Regions from separate parts of the Isoptericola sp. NPDC019693 genome, predicted to be linked through region 3. Evidence: predicted binding sites of a transcription regulator. Region 3 holds the regulator's gene; each other region holds the start of a gene.
What was found. Region 3 encodes LexA, which represses DNA repair genes until DNA is damaged. Its sites were predicted from a motif close to TCGAACANNTGTTCGA; they were not measured.
Positions count from the first base shown of each region.

Region 1: a site for LexA is predicted at 2,501-2,516, ahead of ruvA (Holliday junction branch migration protein RuvA). Genes of this name have one in related genera too.
Region 2: a site for LexA is predicted at 2,678-2,693, ahead of uvrA (excinuclease ABC subunit UvrA). Genes of this name have one in related genera too.

Region 1 covers NZ_JBIRXP010000001.1:695,395-700,315, forward strand. Annotated here, with positions in the region: gene ACH436_RS03280 (hypothetical protein) at 1-264, shown strand, start outside; gene pdxT (pyridoxal 5'-phosphate synthase glutaminase subunit PdxT) at 307-951, shown strand; gene ACH436_RS03290 (YebC/PmpR family DNA-binding transcriptional regulator) at 959-1,717, shown strand; gene ruvC (crossover junction endodeoxyribonuclease RuvC) at 1,839-2,429, shown strand; gene ruvA (Holliday junction branch migration protein RuvA) at 2,563-3,198, shown strand; gene ruvB (Holliday junction branch migration DNA helicase RuvB) at 3,191-4,291, shown strand; gene yajC (preprotein translocase subunit YajC) at 4,457-4,900, shown strand.
Region 2 covers NZ_JBIRXP010000001.1:930,980-935,900, forward strand. Annotated here, with positions in the region: gene uvrA (excinuclease ABC subunit UvrA) at 1-2,648, opposite strand, end outside; gene ACH436_RS04440 (YciI family protein) at 2,790-3,086, shown strand; gene ACH436_RS04445 (TerC family protein) at 3,140-4,273, opposite strand; gene ACH436_RS04450 (TerC family protein) at 4,270-4,921, opposite strand, start outside.
Region 3 covers NZ_JBIRXP010000005.1:94,437-99,357, forward strand. Annotated here, with positions in the region: gene serA (phosphoglycerate dehydrogenase) at 1-519, shown strand, start outside; gene ACH436_RS15580 (DUF5302 domain-containing protein) at 612-812, opposite strand; gene nrdR (transcriptional regulator NrdR) at 942-1,484, opposite strand; gene ACH436_RS15590 (LysM peptidoglycan-binding domain-containing protein) at 1,588-1,917, opposite strand; gene lexA (transcriptional repressor LexA) at 2,194-3,021, shown strand; gene ACH436_RS15600 (L-lactate dehydrogenase) at 3,086-4,045, opposite strand; gene ACH436_RS15605 (ATP-dependent DNA helicase) at 4,055-4,921, opposite strand, start outside.

The sequences.
Region 1 (4,921 bases), on a different contig from region 3:
GGCCTGCTCGGCATCGCGTCGGTGACGTTCAACTGGACCGCCGCCTCCGGGGCCACGCGCTACACGTTCGGCTCCGGGCCGGGCGGGAACACGCTGACACAGGTGGCCGCGGGGACGACCACCCACGCGGTGACCGGGGCGGTGACCAACGGGACGGCGCGGGTCCGCGCGGACCGCGTGTTCACGAGCGTCACCTGGACCTCCGCGTGGTCGAACACGCGCCGGTACTCGATCACCGCGGGCGTGCTGGGCACCTGCACCTGAACGGAGGGGTGCCGGGCCGCGCGGGCCACCTACACTGCCCCGGTGACCACGACGATCGGCGTCCTCGCCCTCCAGGGCGACGTGCGCGAGCACACCGCCGCCCTCGAGCAGGCCGGCGCCCGCGCGGTGAGCGTGCGCCGCCCCGCCGAGCTGGACGCCGTCGACGGGCTCGTGCTGCCCGGGGGCGAGTCGACCACCATCGACAAGCTGCTGCGGCTGTTCGAGCTCGCCGACCCGCTGCGGCGACTGATCGGCGAGGGACTGCCCGTGTTCGGCTCGTGCGCGGGCATGATCCTGCTCGCCGACCGCATCGAGGGCGGCACCGCCGACCAGCGCACGCTGGGCGGGATGGACGTCCTCGTGCGGCGCAACGCGTTCGGGCGGCAGGTCGACTCGTTCGAGGCGGACCTGCAGGTCGCGGGCGTCTCGGACGTCGCCGGCGGCCGCCCCGTGCGTACCGCGTTCATCCGCGCGCCCTGGGTCGAGGAGGCAGGCCCGGACGTCGAGGTGCTCGCCCGCATCCCGGACCGCTGGGCGGACGGCTCCACGGTGGGGCCCGCCGCCGGTAAGATCGTCGCAGCACGTCAGGGACGGCTGCTCGCCACCGCGTTCCACCCGGAGATCACGGGGGACGCGCGCGTGCACGGGCTGTTCGTCCGGCTCGTCCAAGCATCGCGAAGGAGTTAGGGAGCGCATGTCAGGTCACTCCAAGTGGGCCACGACCAAGCACAAGAAGGCGGCGATCGACGCCAAGCGCGGCAAGCTTTTCGCGAAGCTGATCAAGAACATCGAGGTCGCCGCGCGCACGGGCGGCGGCGACCCTGCCGGCAACCCGACGCTGTTCGACGCCATCCAGAAGGCGAAGAAGTCGTCGGTCCCGAACGACAACATCGACCGTGCGGTCAAGCGCGGCTCCGGCGAGGGCGCCGACGCGGTCGACTACCAGACGATCATGTACGAGGGCTACGGCGCGAACGGCATCGCCGTCCTCGTCGAGTGCCTCACCGACAACAAGAACCGCGCCGCCTCCGAGGTGCGCCTCGCGTTCTCGCGCAACGGCGGCAACCTGGCCGACCCGGGCTCGGTGTCCTACCTGTTCTCCCGCAAGGGCCTCGTGGTGGTGCCCAAGGCCGAGGGCGTCACCGAGGACGACGTCATGCTCGCCGCGCTCGACGCGGGCGCCGAGGAGGTCAGCGACGAGGGCGACGTCATCGAGGTCCTCTCCGAGGCCACGGACCTCGTGGCCGTGCGCACCGCCATCCAGGAGGCGGGCATCGAGTACGACTCCGCCGACTCCATCTGGCACCCGTCCATGGAGGTCGAGGTCGACGTCGAGGGCGCGCGCAAGATCATGCGCCTCATCGACGCGCTGGAGGACAGCGACGACGTGCAGAACGTCTACGCGAACTTCGACGCCTCCGACGAGGTCATGGCGGCCCTCGACGACGAGTGACCTCACGCCGAGGTAGTTCGAGCCTCCGCGAGGTAGTGGTCCGGACCACTACCTCGCGGAGGCTCGAACTGTTTCGGCGTGGATCGAGCTACCTCGGCGGGACGCGTGAGAGGGTGACGGCGTGCGCGTGCTGGGGGTGGACCCGGGGCTGACCCGGTGCGGTGTCGGCGTCGTCGACTCGCTGCCGGGCCGCAGGGCCCGCATGGTCGACGTCGGCGTCGTGCGCAGCGAGCCGGAGCTGAGCGTGGACCTGCGGCTGCTGCGCATCGCCGAGGGGCTGGACGAGTGGCTCGAGCGCACGGTGCCCGACGTGGTGGCCGTGGAGCGCGTGTTCGCCCAGAACAACCTCGGCACGGTGATGGGCACGGCGCAGGTGGCCGGCCTGGCGATGGTCGCGGCGGCCCGGCGCGGCGTGCCGGTCGCGATGCACACGCCCAGCGAGGTCAAGGCCGCGGTCACCGGGTCCGGCCGCGCGGACAAGGAGCAGGTGCAGCGCATGATCGCGCGAATCCTCGGGCTCGACGAGCTGCCGCGGCCGGCCGACGCCGCCGACGCGCTCGCCCTCGCCGTCACGCACCTGTGGCGGCCGTCGGGTGCGCTGCAGGGCGGCGAGCGGAACGAGCTCACCCCCGCCCAGCGGGCCTGGGCCGCGGCCGAGCGCACCGCGCGCACCGGGTCCCACCGCGGGGCGCCCTCCCGCGCCCGGCGCTGAGGTCGCCCCGGAGGGTCCCCGGCGTCGTGTGTCGCCGCCCCGGCGTGGGTGCCGGTTGTTACAGTGACGCCTCGTACGGGTGTTCGACGCCGCCCGGGCGCTCGACGGATGCCAGCTCGACGGAAGGACCACGGTGATCGCCTCCCTGACCGGTACGGTCACGCACGTGACGCTCGAGCGGGCCGTGCTCGACGTCGGCGGCGTCGGGTACCTCGTGCACGCCACCCCCGGCACGCTCGCCGGCCTCCGGGTGGGGGAGCGGGCCCAGCTGCACACCACGCTGGTCGTCCGCGAGGACTCGATGACGGTGTTCGGCTTCGCCGAGGCGGACGAGCGGGAGGTGTTCGAGACCGCCCAGTCCGTGTCCGGGGTCGGCCCCCGCATCGCGCTGGCCATGCTCGCCGTGCTCACGCCCGACGCGCTGCGTCGCGCCGTCGCCACCGAGGACCTGGCCGCCCTGCGCCGGGTGCCCGGCGTCGGCCCCAAGAGCGCGCAGCGGCTGGTGCTCGAGCTCGGCGGCAAGCTGGGCGCCCCCGCGGCGGGCGGCCCGGACGAGGCCGCCCCGGCGGTCCCCGCCGCGACGGGGGACCCGGCTCGCGAGCAGGTGGTCGAGGCGCTGGTCGGCCTGGGCTGGCCGACGAAGGTCGCGCAGGACACCGTCGACCGGGTGCTCGCCGAGGCCGGCGAGGGCGCCGAGGACGGCGGCCCCGTCGACGTCTCGGCCACCCTCCGCGCGGCGTTGCGCTCCCTGGGCGGACGCCGTGGTTGAGGCGGACCCCGAGTACGGCGGGGAGCGCCTGGTCACGTCCTCCGCGGACGACGTCGAGCGCGCTGCCGAGGCGGCGCTGCGGCCCAAGAAGCTCGACGAGTTCGTCGGGCAGCGGGTCGTGCGGGACCAGCTCTCCCTCGTGCTCCAGGCGGCCCTGGCGCGCGACGCGGCACCCGACCACGTGCTCCTGTCCGGCCCGCCGGGCCTCGGCAAGACGACGCTGGCGATGATCATCGCCGCCGAGCTCGGCACCTCGTTGCGCGTCACGAGCGGGCCCGCGATCCAGCACGCGGGCGACCTGGCGGCGGTGCTCTCCTCGCTCGAGGAGGGCGAGGTCCTGTTCATCGACGAGATCCACCGCCTCGCCCGGCCCGCCGAGGAGCTGCTGTACGTCGCGATGGAGGACTTCCGCGTCGACGTCGTCGTGGGCAAGGGCGCGGGGGCGAGCGCCATCCCGCTCGCGCTGCCGCCGTTCACCGTCGTCGGCGCGACGACGCGGTCCGGGCTGCTGCCCGCCCCGCTGCGCGACCGGTTCGGCTTCACGGGCCACCTCGACTTCTACGACGCCCACGAGCTCGAGCGGGTCATCACCCGGTCCGCGGGGCTGCTGGGCGTGGACATCCAGCACGCCGCGGCGCACGAGATCGCCGGCCGCTCGCGCGGCACCCCCCGCATCGCGAACCGCCTGCTGCGCCGCGTGCGGGACTGGGCGCAGGTGCGCGGCGACGGCAGCCTCGACCTGCGCGCGGCCCGCGCCGCGCTCGAGGTCTACGAGGTCGACCCGATCGGCCTGGACCGGTTGGACCGTGCGGTGCTCGACGCGGTCTGCCGCCGGTTCGCCGGCGGTCCCGTCGGCCTGGGCACGCTCGCGATGACCGTGGGGGAGGAGCCGGACACCGTCGAGACGGTCGCGGAGCCGTACCTCGTGCGCGAGGGCCTGCTGGGACGCACCCCGCGAGGGCGGGTCGCGACGCAGGCGGCGTGGGAGCACCTCGGCCTCGAGCCCCCGCCCGGCGCGTGGGGCGCGCCGCTCGGCGGCACGCTGTTCGACGGGACCGGCGGGGCCGACGGCGACGCCGTGACACCCCAGTAGACTGGGAACGCCCCCCCGGCCGCGGACGGCCCCGGGGCCGGAACTCGACGGGTGCCGTGCTCGTTGGGGCCCGTGTGCGCAGGACCCTGCGCCGGCGCGCCGACCGGTGCGCCCCGACGCCCGGCAGTCGGTCGACCGTCGGGCAGCGACAGACAAGGACGCTCCGTGGAACTCATCATCCTCTTCGTGGTCCTCGCCGGGCTCATGTTCTTCATGAGCTCGCGGACGCGCAAGCAGCAGAAGCAGCAGGCCGAGTTCCGGTCGCAGCTCGCGCCGGGCCAGGAGGTCATGACCGGTTCGGGCCTGTTCGGCACGGTCGTGGAGATCGACGAGACGACCGACACCGTCACCATCGAGACGGTCCCCGGCGGCGCGCAGACCCGCTGGCTGCGCGCGGCCATCGCCAAGCGCGTCGACACGCCCGTCGAGGAGCCCGCCGAGGCGACCGACGAGACCGACGTCACAACCGAGTCCTCCGCGACCGGTACGATCACCTCCGGCGACGGTCACATCGACGTCCCCGACGACCTGTCGAGCCTGGACACCGCGCAGCGGGAGTACCGGGAGCAGCAGCGTCGTGACGAGGGCGAGGCCGGCACCACCAAGTGACAGCAGCGAAGTGACAGCACC
Region 2 (4,921 bases), on a different contig from region 3:
ACCAGGGACTGCAGGACGCCGAGCAGCTTGCGGATGTCCTCGAAGTGCAGGCCGGTGGTCGGCTCGTCGAGCACGTAGATCGTGCGGCCGGTCGACCGCTTCTGCAGCTCGCTCGCGAGCTTGACCCGCTGCGCCTCACCGCCCGAGAGCGTCGGCGCGGGCTGCCCGAGGCGGACGTAGCCGAGGCCCACCTCGACCAGCGTGGTGAGGTAGCGCGAGATCGCCGGGAACGCGGCGAAGAACTCCGCGGCCTCCTCGATCGGCATGTCCAGGACGTCCGCGACCGTCTTGCCCTTGAAGTGCACCTCGAGGGTCTCGCGGTTGTACCGCGCGCCGTGGCAGACCTCGCACGGCACGTAGACGTCGGGCAGGAAGTTCATCTCGATCTTCAGCGTGCCGTCGCCCGCGCACGCCTCGCAGCGGCCGCCCTTGACGTTGAAGGAGAACCGCCCCGGCCCGTAGCCACGGACCTTGGCCTCCTCGGTCTCCGCGAAGATCTTGCGGATCCGGTCCCAGACGCCCGTGTACGTGGCCGGGTTCGACCGCGGCGTGCGCCCGATCGGCCCCTGGTCGACGTGCACCACCTTGTCGAGCTGGTCCACGCCGGTGACCCGGGTGTGCCGGCCCGCGACCTGGCGCGCGCCGTTGAGCTCGTTGGCGAGCACCGTGTGCAGGATCGAGTTGACGAGCGTCGACTTGCCCGACCCCGAGACCCCGGTGACGGCCGTGAGCACCCCGAGGGGGAAGGACACGTCGATCCCCCGCAGGTTGTTCTCGCGGGCGCCGACGACCGTAACCTTGCGGGCCGGGTCGGTCGCGCGGCGCTCCGCCGGGAGCGCGATGCTGCGTCGGCCCGAGAGGTAGGCACCGGTCATGGACCCCTCGGCCTCGAGCAGCCCGGCGTAGTCGCCGGAGTGCACGACGCGGCCCCCGTGCTCGCCGGCCCCGGGACCGACGTCGACGATCCAGTCCGCGGCCCGGATGGTGTCCTCGTCGTGCTCGACGACGATCAGCGTGTTGCCGAGGTCCCGCAGGCGGGTCAGCGTCTCGATGAGGCGACGGTTGTCGCGCTGGTGCAGCCCGATCGACGGCTCGTCGAGCACGTACAGCACGCCGACCAGCCCGGAGCCGATCTGCGTCGCGAGCCGGATGCGCTGTGCCTCCCCGCCCGACAGGGTGCCCGCCGGGCGCTCGAGCGACAGGTAGTGCAGGCCCACGTCCACCAGGAAGCCCAGGCGGGCGTGGATCTCCTTGAGCACCTCGGCGGCGATGGCCCGCTCGCGCTCCCCCAGCTCGAGGCCGTCGAGGAAGTGCTTGGCCTCGTCGATCGGCAGCCGGCACACGTCCCAGATCGACCTGCCGCCGACGGTGACCGCGAGCACCTCGGGCTTGAGGCGCGCCCCGGAGCACACCGGGCACGGCACCTCCCGCATGTACGCCTCGTACTTCTCCTTCGACCAGTCGGACTCCGTCTCCCGGTGCCGGCGCTCCAGGAAAGTCACCGCACCCTCGAACCCCGTCGAGTACTGCCGCTCGCGGCCCCACCGGTTCTTGTACCGCACGTGCACCTGGTGGTTGCGGCCGAACAGGATCGCGTCCCGGGCGCGCTGCGGCAGCGCGCGCCACGGCACGTCCATGGAGAAGCTCATCTCGTCCGCCAGCGCGGAGAGCACCCGCTCGAAGTACTCGGACGACGTCAGCGCCCACGGCACCACGGCGCCGTCGCGCAGGGTCTTCTCCTCGTCCGGCACCACGAGGTCGGGGTCGACCTCGAGCCGGAAGCCGATGCCCGTGCACTCCGGGCACGCGCCGTACGGCGCGTTGAAGGAGAACGTGCGCGGCTCGATCTCGTCGAGCGCGAGCGGGTGGTCGTTGGGGCACGCCCGCTTCTCGGAGAACTTGCGCACCCGGTCGAGGTCGTCGATGTCGGCGTCGACCAGCTCGACCATCACCAGACCGCCCGCGAGCCGCAGAGCGGTCTCCACGGAGTCGGTGAGGCGCCGCTGGACGCCGTCGCGCGACACGAGACGGTCGACGACCACCTCGATGTCGTGCTTGAGCTTCTTCTCGAGCGTGGGCGGGCTGGTCAGCTGCACCACCTCGCCGTCGACCCGCGCGCGGGCGAAGCCCTGCGTCTGCAGCTCGGCGAACAGGTCGGCGTACTCGCCCTTGCGCCCGCGCACGACCGGGGCGAGCACCTGGTAGCGCGTGCCCTCCGGGAGCTCGAGGAGCTTGTCGACGATCTGCTGCGGCGTCTGCGAGCGCACCGGCTCCCCGCACACGGGGCAGTGCTGCGTCCCCGCGCGTGCGAACAGCAGGCGCAGGTAGTCGTAGACCTCGGTGATCGTGCCGACGGTCGAGCGGGGGTTGCGGTTGGTGGACTTCTGGTCGATCGACACGGCGGGCGAGAGGCCCTCGATGAAGTCGACGTCGGGCTTGTCCATCTGGCCCAGGAACTGGCGCGCGTACGCGGAGAGCGACTCCACGTAGCGGCGCTGCCCCTCGGCGAAGATCGTGTCGAACGCCAGGGAGGACTTCCCCGAGCCGGAGAGGCCGGTGAAGACGATCAGCTCGTCGCGCGGGAGATCGAGCTCGATGTTGCGCAGGTTGTGCTCGCGGGCGCCGGAGATGACGAGGCGGTTGCTCACCCGGGCATCCTACGTCGGCGCGCCGACATTCGTACAGGCGTTCTATGCGCTTTCCGGTGCCTGACCGGTCACACCCGGGGGCCGTCGCCGCCACCCTGGACGCCCGCGTCCCCCGCCGCTGACGGGTGCTTGGATACGGCCATGTCCGTCTACGCCGTCACGTACGTCTACGTCACCGACCCCGACCGCCTCGCCGAGGTCCGCCCCGAGCACCGGGAGTTCCTCCGCGGCCTGCACGAGGACGGCGCGCTGCGGGTCTCCGGCCCGCTGCCCGCCACGCCCGACGGCGAGCCGGGAGGCGCGCTCCTCGTCGTCGAGGCCGACGACGCGACCGCGGCGCTCGAGCTCCTCGCGGCCGACCCCATGCGCCGCGAGGGCCTGGTCGCGCACCGCGCGGCGCGCGAGTTCGTCCCCGTGATCGGCGGCTTCGCCGCCTGACGGTACCGACGAGCGCGGGCCCGGGCGGCACACCGCCCGGGCCCGCGGAGGCGTCAGCGCCCGGGGGCTTCCGGCCCGGACGCGGCGGACGTGGGAGCGGACCCCGGAGCCCCGTCGTGCGCCTCCGGCGCCGGCGGCTGCGACGTCGCCGAGGACGCTGCCGAGGAGGTCGGCCCCACCGTGTCGTCGGACGCCGGCTCCTTCGAGGCCACGGCGGCCGTGCGCCGCGTCTTCGCCAGGCTCGCGACGGTCGCGATCGCGATCGAGCCGAGGATCACGGTCAGGGAGAGCCAGATCGGGATCTCCGGCGCCCAGGCGACGTGCTCGCCCCCGTTGATGAACGGGAGCGTGTTGGTGTGCAGCGCCTCGAGGATGAGCTTGACGCCGATGAACCCGAGGATGACGGCCAGGGCGATCGGCAGGTACACCAGCCGCTCCAGCAGCCCGCCGAGCAGGAAGTAGAGCTGCCGCAGGCCCATGAGGGCGAAGATGTTCGCGGTGAAGACGATGAAGGGGTCCTTCGTCAGCCCGAAGATCGCGGGGATCGAGTCGAGCGCGAACAGCAGGTCGGTCGAGCCGATCGCGACGAACACCACGAGCATCGGCGTGAACAGCTTCTTGCCGTCGACCACCGTGCGCACCTTCGCGCCGTCGTACTCCTTGCTCACCGGCAGGACGCGGCGCAGCAGACGGATCGCGACGTTCTCCTTGAACTCCTCCTCCTCGTCACCGCCCGCGACCAGCTTCACGGCCGTGTAGATGAGGAACGCCCCGAAGAGGTAGAACACCCACACGAACTGCTCGAGGATCGCCGCGCCCGCGAGGATGAACGCGCCACGCAGCACCAGCGCGATGATGATGCCGACCATCAGCACCATCTGCTGGTGCCGCTTCGGCACCGCGAAGCGCGACATGATGATGACGAAGACGAACAGGTTGTCGACGCTCAGGGAGTACTCGGTGAGCCAGCCGGCGTAGAACTCACCCGCGGGGGCCGAGCCGCCCACGGCGAGCACGATCAGCCCGAACACCAGCGCCAGGGCCACGTAGAAGCCGACCCACAGGCCGCTCTCGCGCATGCTCGGCACGTGGGGCCGTCTGCCGACGATGGCCAGGTCGACCGCGAGCAGGACGATCAGCGCCGCGAGCGACGCCCACTCGAACCAGGCCGGCAGCTCGTGGATCATGCCTCGACGTCTCCTTCACGGGACTCGGTGAGTGCCCCCGCCTGCACGCGCTTGTCGCGCCGGTCGCGCAGGAGGGACAGGACGGTGGTGACCGCCAGGGTCACCACGATAAAGCCGAGCGACAGGGACGTCGGGATCTCGGGGATGAGCTCCACGTGCTCGCCGCCGTTGATGAACGGCAGCTCGTTGGTGTGCAGGGCGTGGATGAGCAGCTTGACACCGATGAAACCGAGGATCGCGGCGAGCCCGTAGTTGAGGTAGACGAGGCGGTCGAGCAGCCCGTCCACCAGGAAGTACAGCTGGCGCAGACCGAGCAGCGAGAAGGCGTTGGCCGCGAAGACGAGGTACGTCTCCTGGGTGAGGCCGAAGATGGCGGGGATCGAGTCGACCGCGAAGAGGAGGTCGGCGCTGCCGATGGCGACCATGACGATGAGCATCGGCGTGATGTAGCGCTTGCCGTCGATCTTCGTGGTCATGCGGTCGCCGACGTACGAGTCCGTGGTCGGGAAGATGCGGCGGGTCAGCCGCAGGACCCCGTTCTCGTTCCACTCCTCGTCGTGCTCCGTGCCGGAGCGGGCCTGGGCGATCGCCGTCCAGATGAGGAACGCGCCGAAGAGGTAGAACACCCAGGCGAAGTTCGCGATGATC
Region 3 (4,921 bases):
GAGCACATCCTCTCCGGCCACCTCGGCGGCGCCGCCGTCGACGTCTTCCCGACGGAGCCCAAGAAGCGCGGCGACGACTTCACGTCACCCCTGCGCGGGCTGCCGAACGTCATCCTCACGCCGCACGTCGGCGGCTCGACGGAGGAGGCGCAGGAGGCGATCGGCGAGTTCGTGTCCAAGAAGCTGCGGGACTTCGTGGCGACCGGGTCGACGACGCTGTCGGTGAACCTCCCGAACCTCCAGCTCGCGCACACGGGCGTGGGCCGCATCATGCTGCTGCACCGCAACGTGCCCGGCGTCCTCGCCCGCGTGAACCAGGTCTTCGCCGACCACGGCGCGAACATCGAGGCGCAGATGCTGGCCACGCGCGGGGAGATCGGCTACGTGGTGACCGACATCTCCGACGTCACGCAGCGCGGCGCGTCGGCGAAGCTGCAGGCCATGGACTCGACGATCCGCCTGCGCATCCGCGACGCGTTCGAGCGGCCCGAGTTCCCGCCCGGCCCCGCCGCCGGCTGAGGGACCACGCCCGCCACCGGCGCGGGCGCCGCGACATGCGAAGGGCGGCCCCGGATCTCCCCGGGGCCGCCCTTCGTCCGTCCGCGGGCGGCTCAGCCCGACTTGCGGCGGAACATCTTCTGCACGGGCCCGGAGGTCTCCGAGCCGTGCACCTGACCGGTGTTGCCGTCCTTGCCGGCGGTCGGGTGGCTGGCGGCGTTCTTCTTCTCCAGCGCCGCCCTGAAGCGCGCCTTCGTGTCCTCGCTGGGCCTCGCCCTGGAGTCGTCCGCAGCCTTGGCGTCGTCCGTCGTCATCACGGTCACCTCGTCGGTCGGGGTGGACGTGCTCGCACGGCGGACCGCGCAGCACCTGGTGCCGTCCAGGATGCCGCGACGGCCTCCCGGGCGCCAGGGCATTTCACGAGGACCGGGCGCGGGGCGGCCTCAGTCCGTCGCCGTGCCGCGTCCCGCTGCCGCGGGCTCGCCCGCCGGGCTCTCGCCGGGGTCGTCCGGGCCGGAGGCGGACGCCGCCGCCCGGGCCTCGTGCTCCGCGCGCAGGGAGGTGATCGCGGTCTCGAAGTCCTCCAGGGACTCGAAGGACTGGTACACGCTGGCGAACCTCAGGTAGGCGACCTCGTCCAGCTCCCGCAGGGGGCCGAGGATCGCCAGCCCCACCTCGTTCGCCTCGATCTCGGGGCGACCGGATGCTCGCAGCGTCTCCTCGACCTTCTGGGCGAGCACGGCCAGGTCGTCGGAGCTCACGGGCCGGCCCTGGCACGCCTTGCGGACCCCCGCCACGACCTTGTCCCGGCTGAAGGGCTCGGTCACCCCGGAGCGCTTCGCCACGGACAGGCTGGCGGTCTCGATGGTGGTGAACCGGCGCTGGCAGGCGGGGCACTGGCGACGACGTCGGATGGAGGCGCCGTCGTCGGAGGTGCGCGAGTCCACGACTCGCGAGTCCGCGTGGCGGCAGAACGGGCAGTGCATCGCTGGTCTCCTGCGCTCGGCTCCGGACCGGCGCCCGGCTGCCCGACAAGGTAAGCGGCGGGCGACCGTCCGCGCAAGCAGGGCTCCGCCGCCCCGGCGCACGTCAGTCCAGCGGGAGCACCACGACCTGGCCCGCCTGGAGCTCCGCCGTGGTCAGGCCGTTGAGGTCGCGGAGCTGGGCGACGACGTCCCGCAGGTCCTCGCCCGAGTCGCGCACCTGCTGCGCGTACTGCCAGAGCGTGTCGCCGGGGGCCACCGTCTGGAGCCGCACCTCGACGCCGGCCCCCGGGGACCCGGCCATGGCGCGCTGGCCGAACAGCCCCGCCCCGACGAGCACCAGGAGCACGAGCGCGGCGACAACCACCCGCCCCCGCCCGGTCAGCCGGAGCCCTCCGAGCCCGAGGAACCCGTGAGCGTCGCTGGTGCTGCGCACGTTCTGCATCGTCCTGCCTCCGGTCGGTCCACGTGGGTGCCGCGCCTGGCGGCGGGCCCGTCGAGCATCCGGTCCGTCGAACATCCGTTCGTCGAACACCTGTACGTCGAACTGCTGTACTAGGTGTACCACGACGAGGCGACACGGTCGAGCCCCGATCGAACAGATGTTTGATGTCGGGCGCGAACTGGCCTAGAGTGGCGGCAGCGCGATGGAAGGTTTGTCGGATTTCATCGGCCCGCCCGCGGGCCGCGCCCCTGGAGGACGGAGAACGCGATGACGAGCGGACGGGACCAGGCGCCGGCGTCCACGAGGGCGGCGACGTCGTGGGTCGGCCAGGACGAGACCCCCGAGGACGCGGCCACGACGGCGGGGTCCTCCTCGACGGCGCTGGCCTCGGTGAGCGAGCTCTCGCCGGCCGCCGACCGGCTGACGCCGCGCCAGCGGCGGGTCCTCGAGACCATCCGCAGCTCGGTGGAGGCGCGCGGCTACCCGCCCACCATGCGGGAGATCGGCGAGGCCGTCGGCCTCGCGAGCCCCTCCTCCGTCAAGCACCAGCTCACCACGCTCGAGCGCAAGGGCTACCTGCGTCGCGACCCGAACCGTCCGCGCGCGATCGAGGTCGTCGACCCGGAGACCTCCGCGACCGACGGTGCCGCCTCGGACGCCGGCGACGCGCCCGGCTTCGTCGCGGGCTCCGTCGCCGCGTCCGACGCGCAGCCGGCGCAGGCGCCGTCCTACGTCCCGCTGGTCGGGCGCATCGCCGCGGGCGGCCCGATCCTCGCCGAGCAGGTCGTCGAGGACGTCTTCCCGCTCCCGCGACAGGTCGTCGGCGACGGCGACCTCTTCCTGCTCAAGGTCGCGGGCGACTCGATGGTCGACGCCGCGATCTGCGACGGCGACTGGGTCGTCGTGCGCAGCCAGCCGGTGGCGGAGAACGGCGAGGTCGTGGCCGCGATGATCGACGGCGAGGCCACGGTCAAGACGTTCAAGCAGGCCGACGGGCACACCTGGCTGCTGCCGCAGAACGCGGCCTACTCCCCCATCCAGGGCGACGAGGCACAGGTGCTCGGTCGGGTCGTGGCGGTGCTGCGCAGCCTCTGAGCCGCGCCGACCCCGTCGGCAGCCTGCCGTGCCCGGGGCACGGCAGGCTGCGGTCGCGTCACGGTCAGAAGCCCAGCCGGCGCTGCACGGCCCGCATGCTGTCGGCCGAGGTCCGCAGCCCGGCGATCTCCTCGTCCGACAGGGGTGTGTCGATCGTCTCCGCCACACCCCGTCGGTCGACGAGCGACGGCACCGACAGGCAGACGTCGCTGATGCCGTAGAAGTCGTCGAGGCGTGAGGACACGTTCATCACGCGGTGCTCGTCGTTGAGGACCGCCTCGATGATCCGGGTCGCCGCCAGGCCGACGGCATAGTTGGTCGCCCCCTTGCCGGCGATGACGCGGTAGGCCGACTCGACCACGTCGGTCGCGATGCTCTGCCGGGCCGGCTCGTCGAGCGGCGGGCGCCCCCGGAAGGGCCGCCAGTCGAGCAGGGGTACCCCGGCGATCGTGGCGGAGCTCCACAGCACGATCTCCGAGTCGCCGTGCTCACCGGCGATGTTCGCGTGCACGTTGCCGACCGCGACCCCGCAGTGGCGGGCCAGCGCGTCGCGCAGACGCGACGAGTCCAGGACGGTCCCGCTGCCGAACACCCGCCCCCGCGGCAGTCCGCTGATCTCCTGGGCGGCATAGGTGACCACGTCGACGGGGTTGGTCACCATGAGGAACACCGCGTCCGGGGCGACCTCGAGGAGGCCCGGCAGGATGGACCGGGTGAGGCCGACCGTGGCCTCGGCCAGGTCGAGGCGGCTCTGGCCGGGCTTCTGCTTGGCCCCGGCCGTCACCGCGACGATGTCGGCGCCCCGGCAGACCTCGACGTCGTCGGAGCCGTCGATCTCGGCCTGGGGGATGAACATGCCCCCGTGCCGCAGGTCGAGCACCTCGGCCTCCACCTTCGCGCGGTTGACGTCCAGGAGGGCGACGGACCGCGCCGCACCCCTGGCCAGCGCCGCGTACGCGAGGGTGGAACCCACGGCGCCCGCGCCGACGATCGCGAGCTTGGTCGTCCTGCGTGTCTCGTTCACGGCCCCACGCTAGGTGTCGAGGCGCCGGAGCGCAGCACGGACGAGCTCCCCGTCCGTGGTCGGCCAGAAGTCCGGCATCGAGCGGGTGAGGAAGGTCCCGTAACGAGCGGTCGCGAGGCGCGGGTCGAGGACGGCCACGACGCCGCGGTCGTCCCCCGTGCGCACGAGCCGGCCGGCCCCCTGGGCCAGGAGCAGCGCGGCGTGCGTCGCCGAGACCTGCATGAACCCGTTGCCGCCCGCCTGCTCCACCGACCGGGCCCGCGCCGCCTTCACCGGGTCGTCCGGGCGCGGGAACGGGATGCGGTCCACGAGGACCAGCTGGCAGCTCGGCCCGGGGACGTCCACGCCCTGCCACAGCGAGAGCGTGCCGAACAGGCAGGTCGCCGGGTCGTCCGCGAACGCCTTCACCAGGGTGGGCAGCTGGTCGTCCCCCTGGCACAGCACGGGCACGTCCAGGCGCTCGCGCATCGCCTCCGCGGCGGCCGACGCCGCCCGCCGCGACGAGAACAGCCCGAGGGTCCGCCCTCCGGCCGCCTCGATCAGGCCGGCGATCTCGTCGAGCTGCGCGTCCGTCGTCGGCTCGCGGCCGGGGGCGGGCAGGTGCCGCGCGACGTAGAGGATGCCCTGGCGCGGGTAGTCGAACGGGCTGCCGACGTCGAGACCCGACCAGTCCGCCGTCTCGTCGGAGCCCCCCGACCCCGCGAGGCCCAGCGAGCGCGCCACCGGGTCGAACGTGCCGCCGAGCGTGAGGGTGGCCGACGTGAACACGCCGGTCGCCTCGCCGAGCAGGTGGGTGCGGATGAGCCCGGCCACCGCGAGCGGCGCGGCGTGCAGCCGCGTGACCCCGTCCCCGGCCCACGGCGCGTTCTCCGGCGG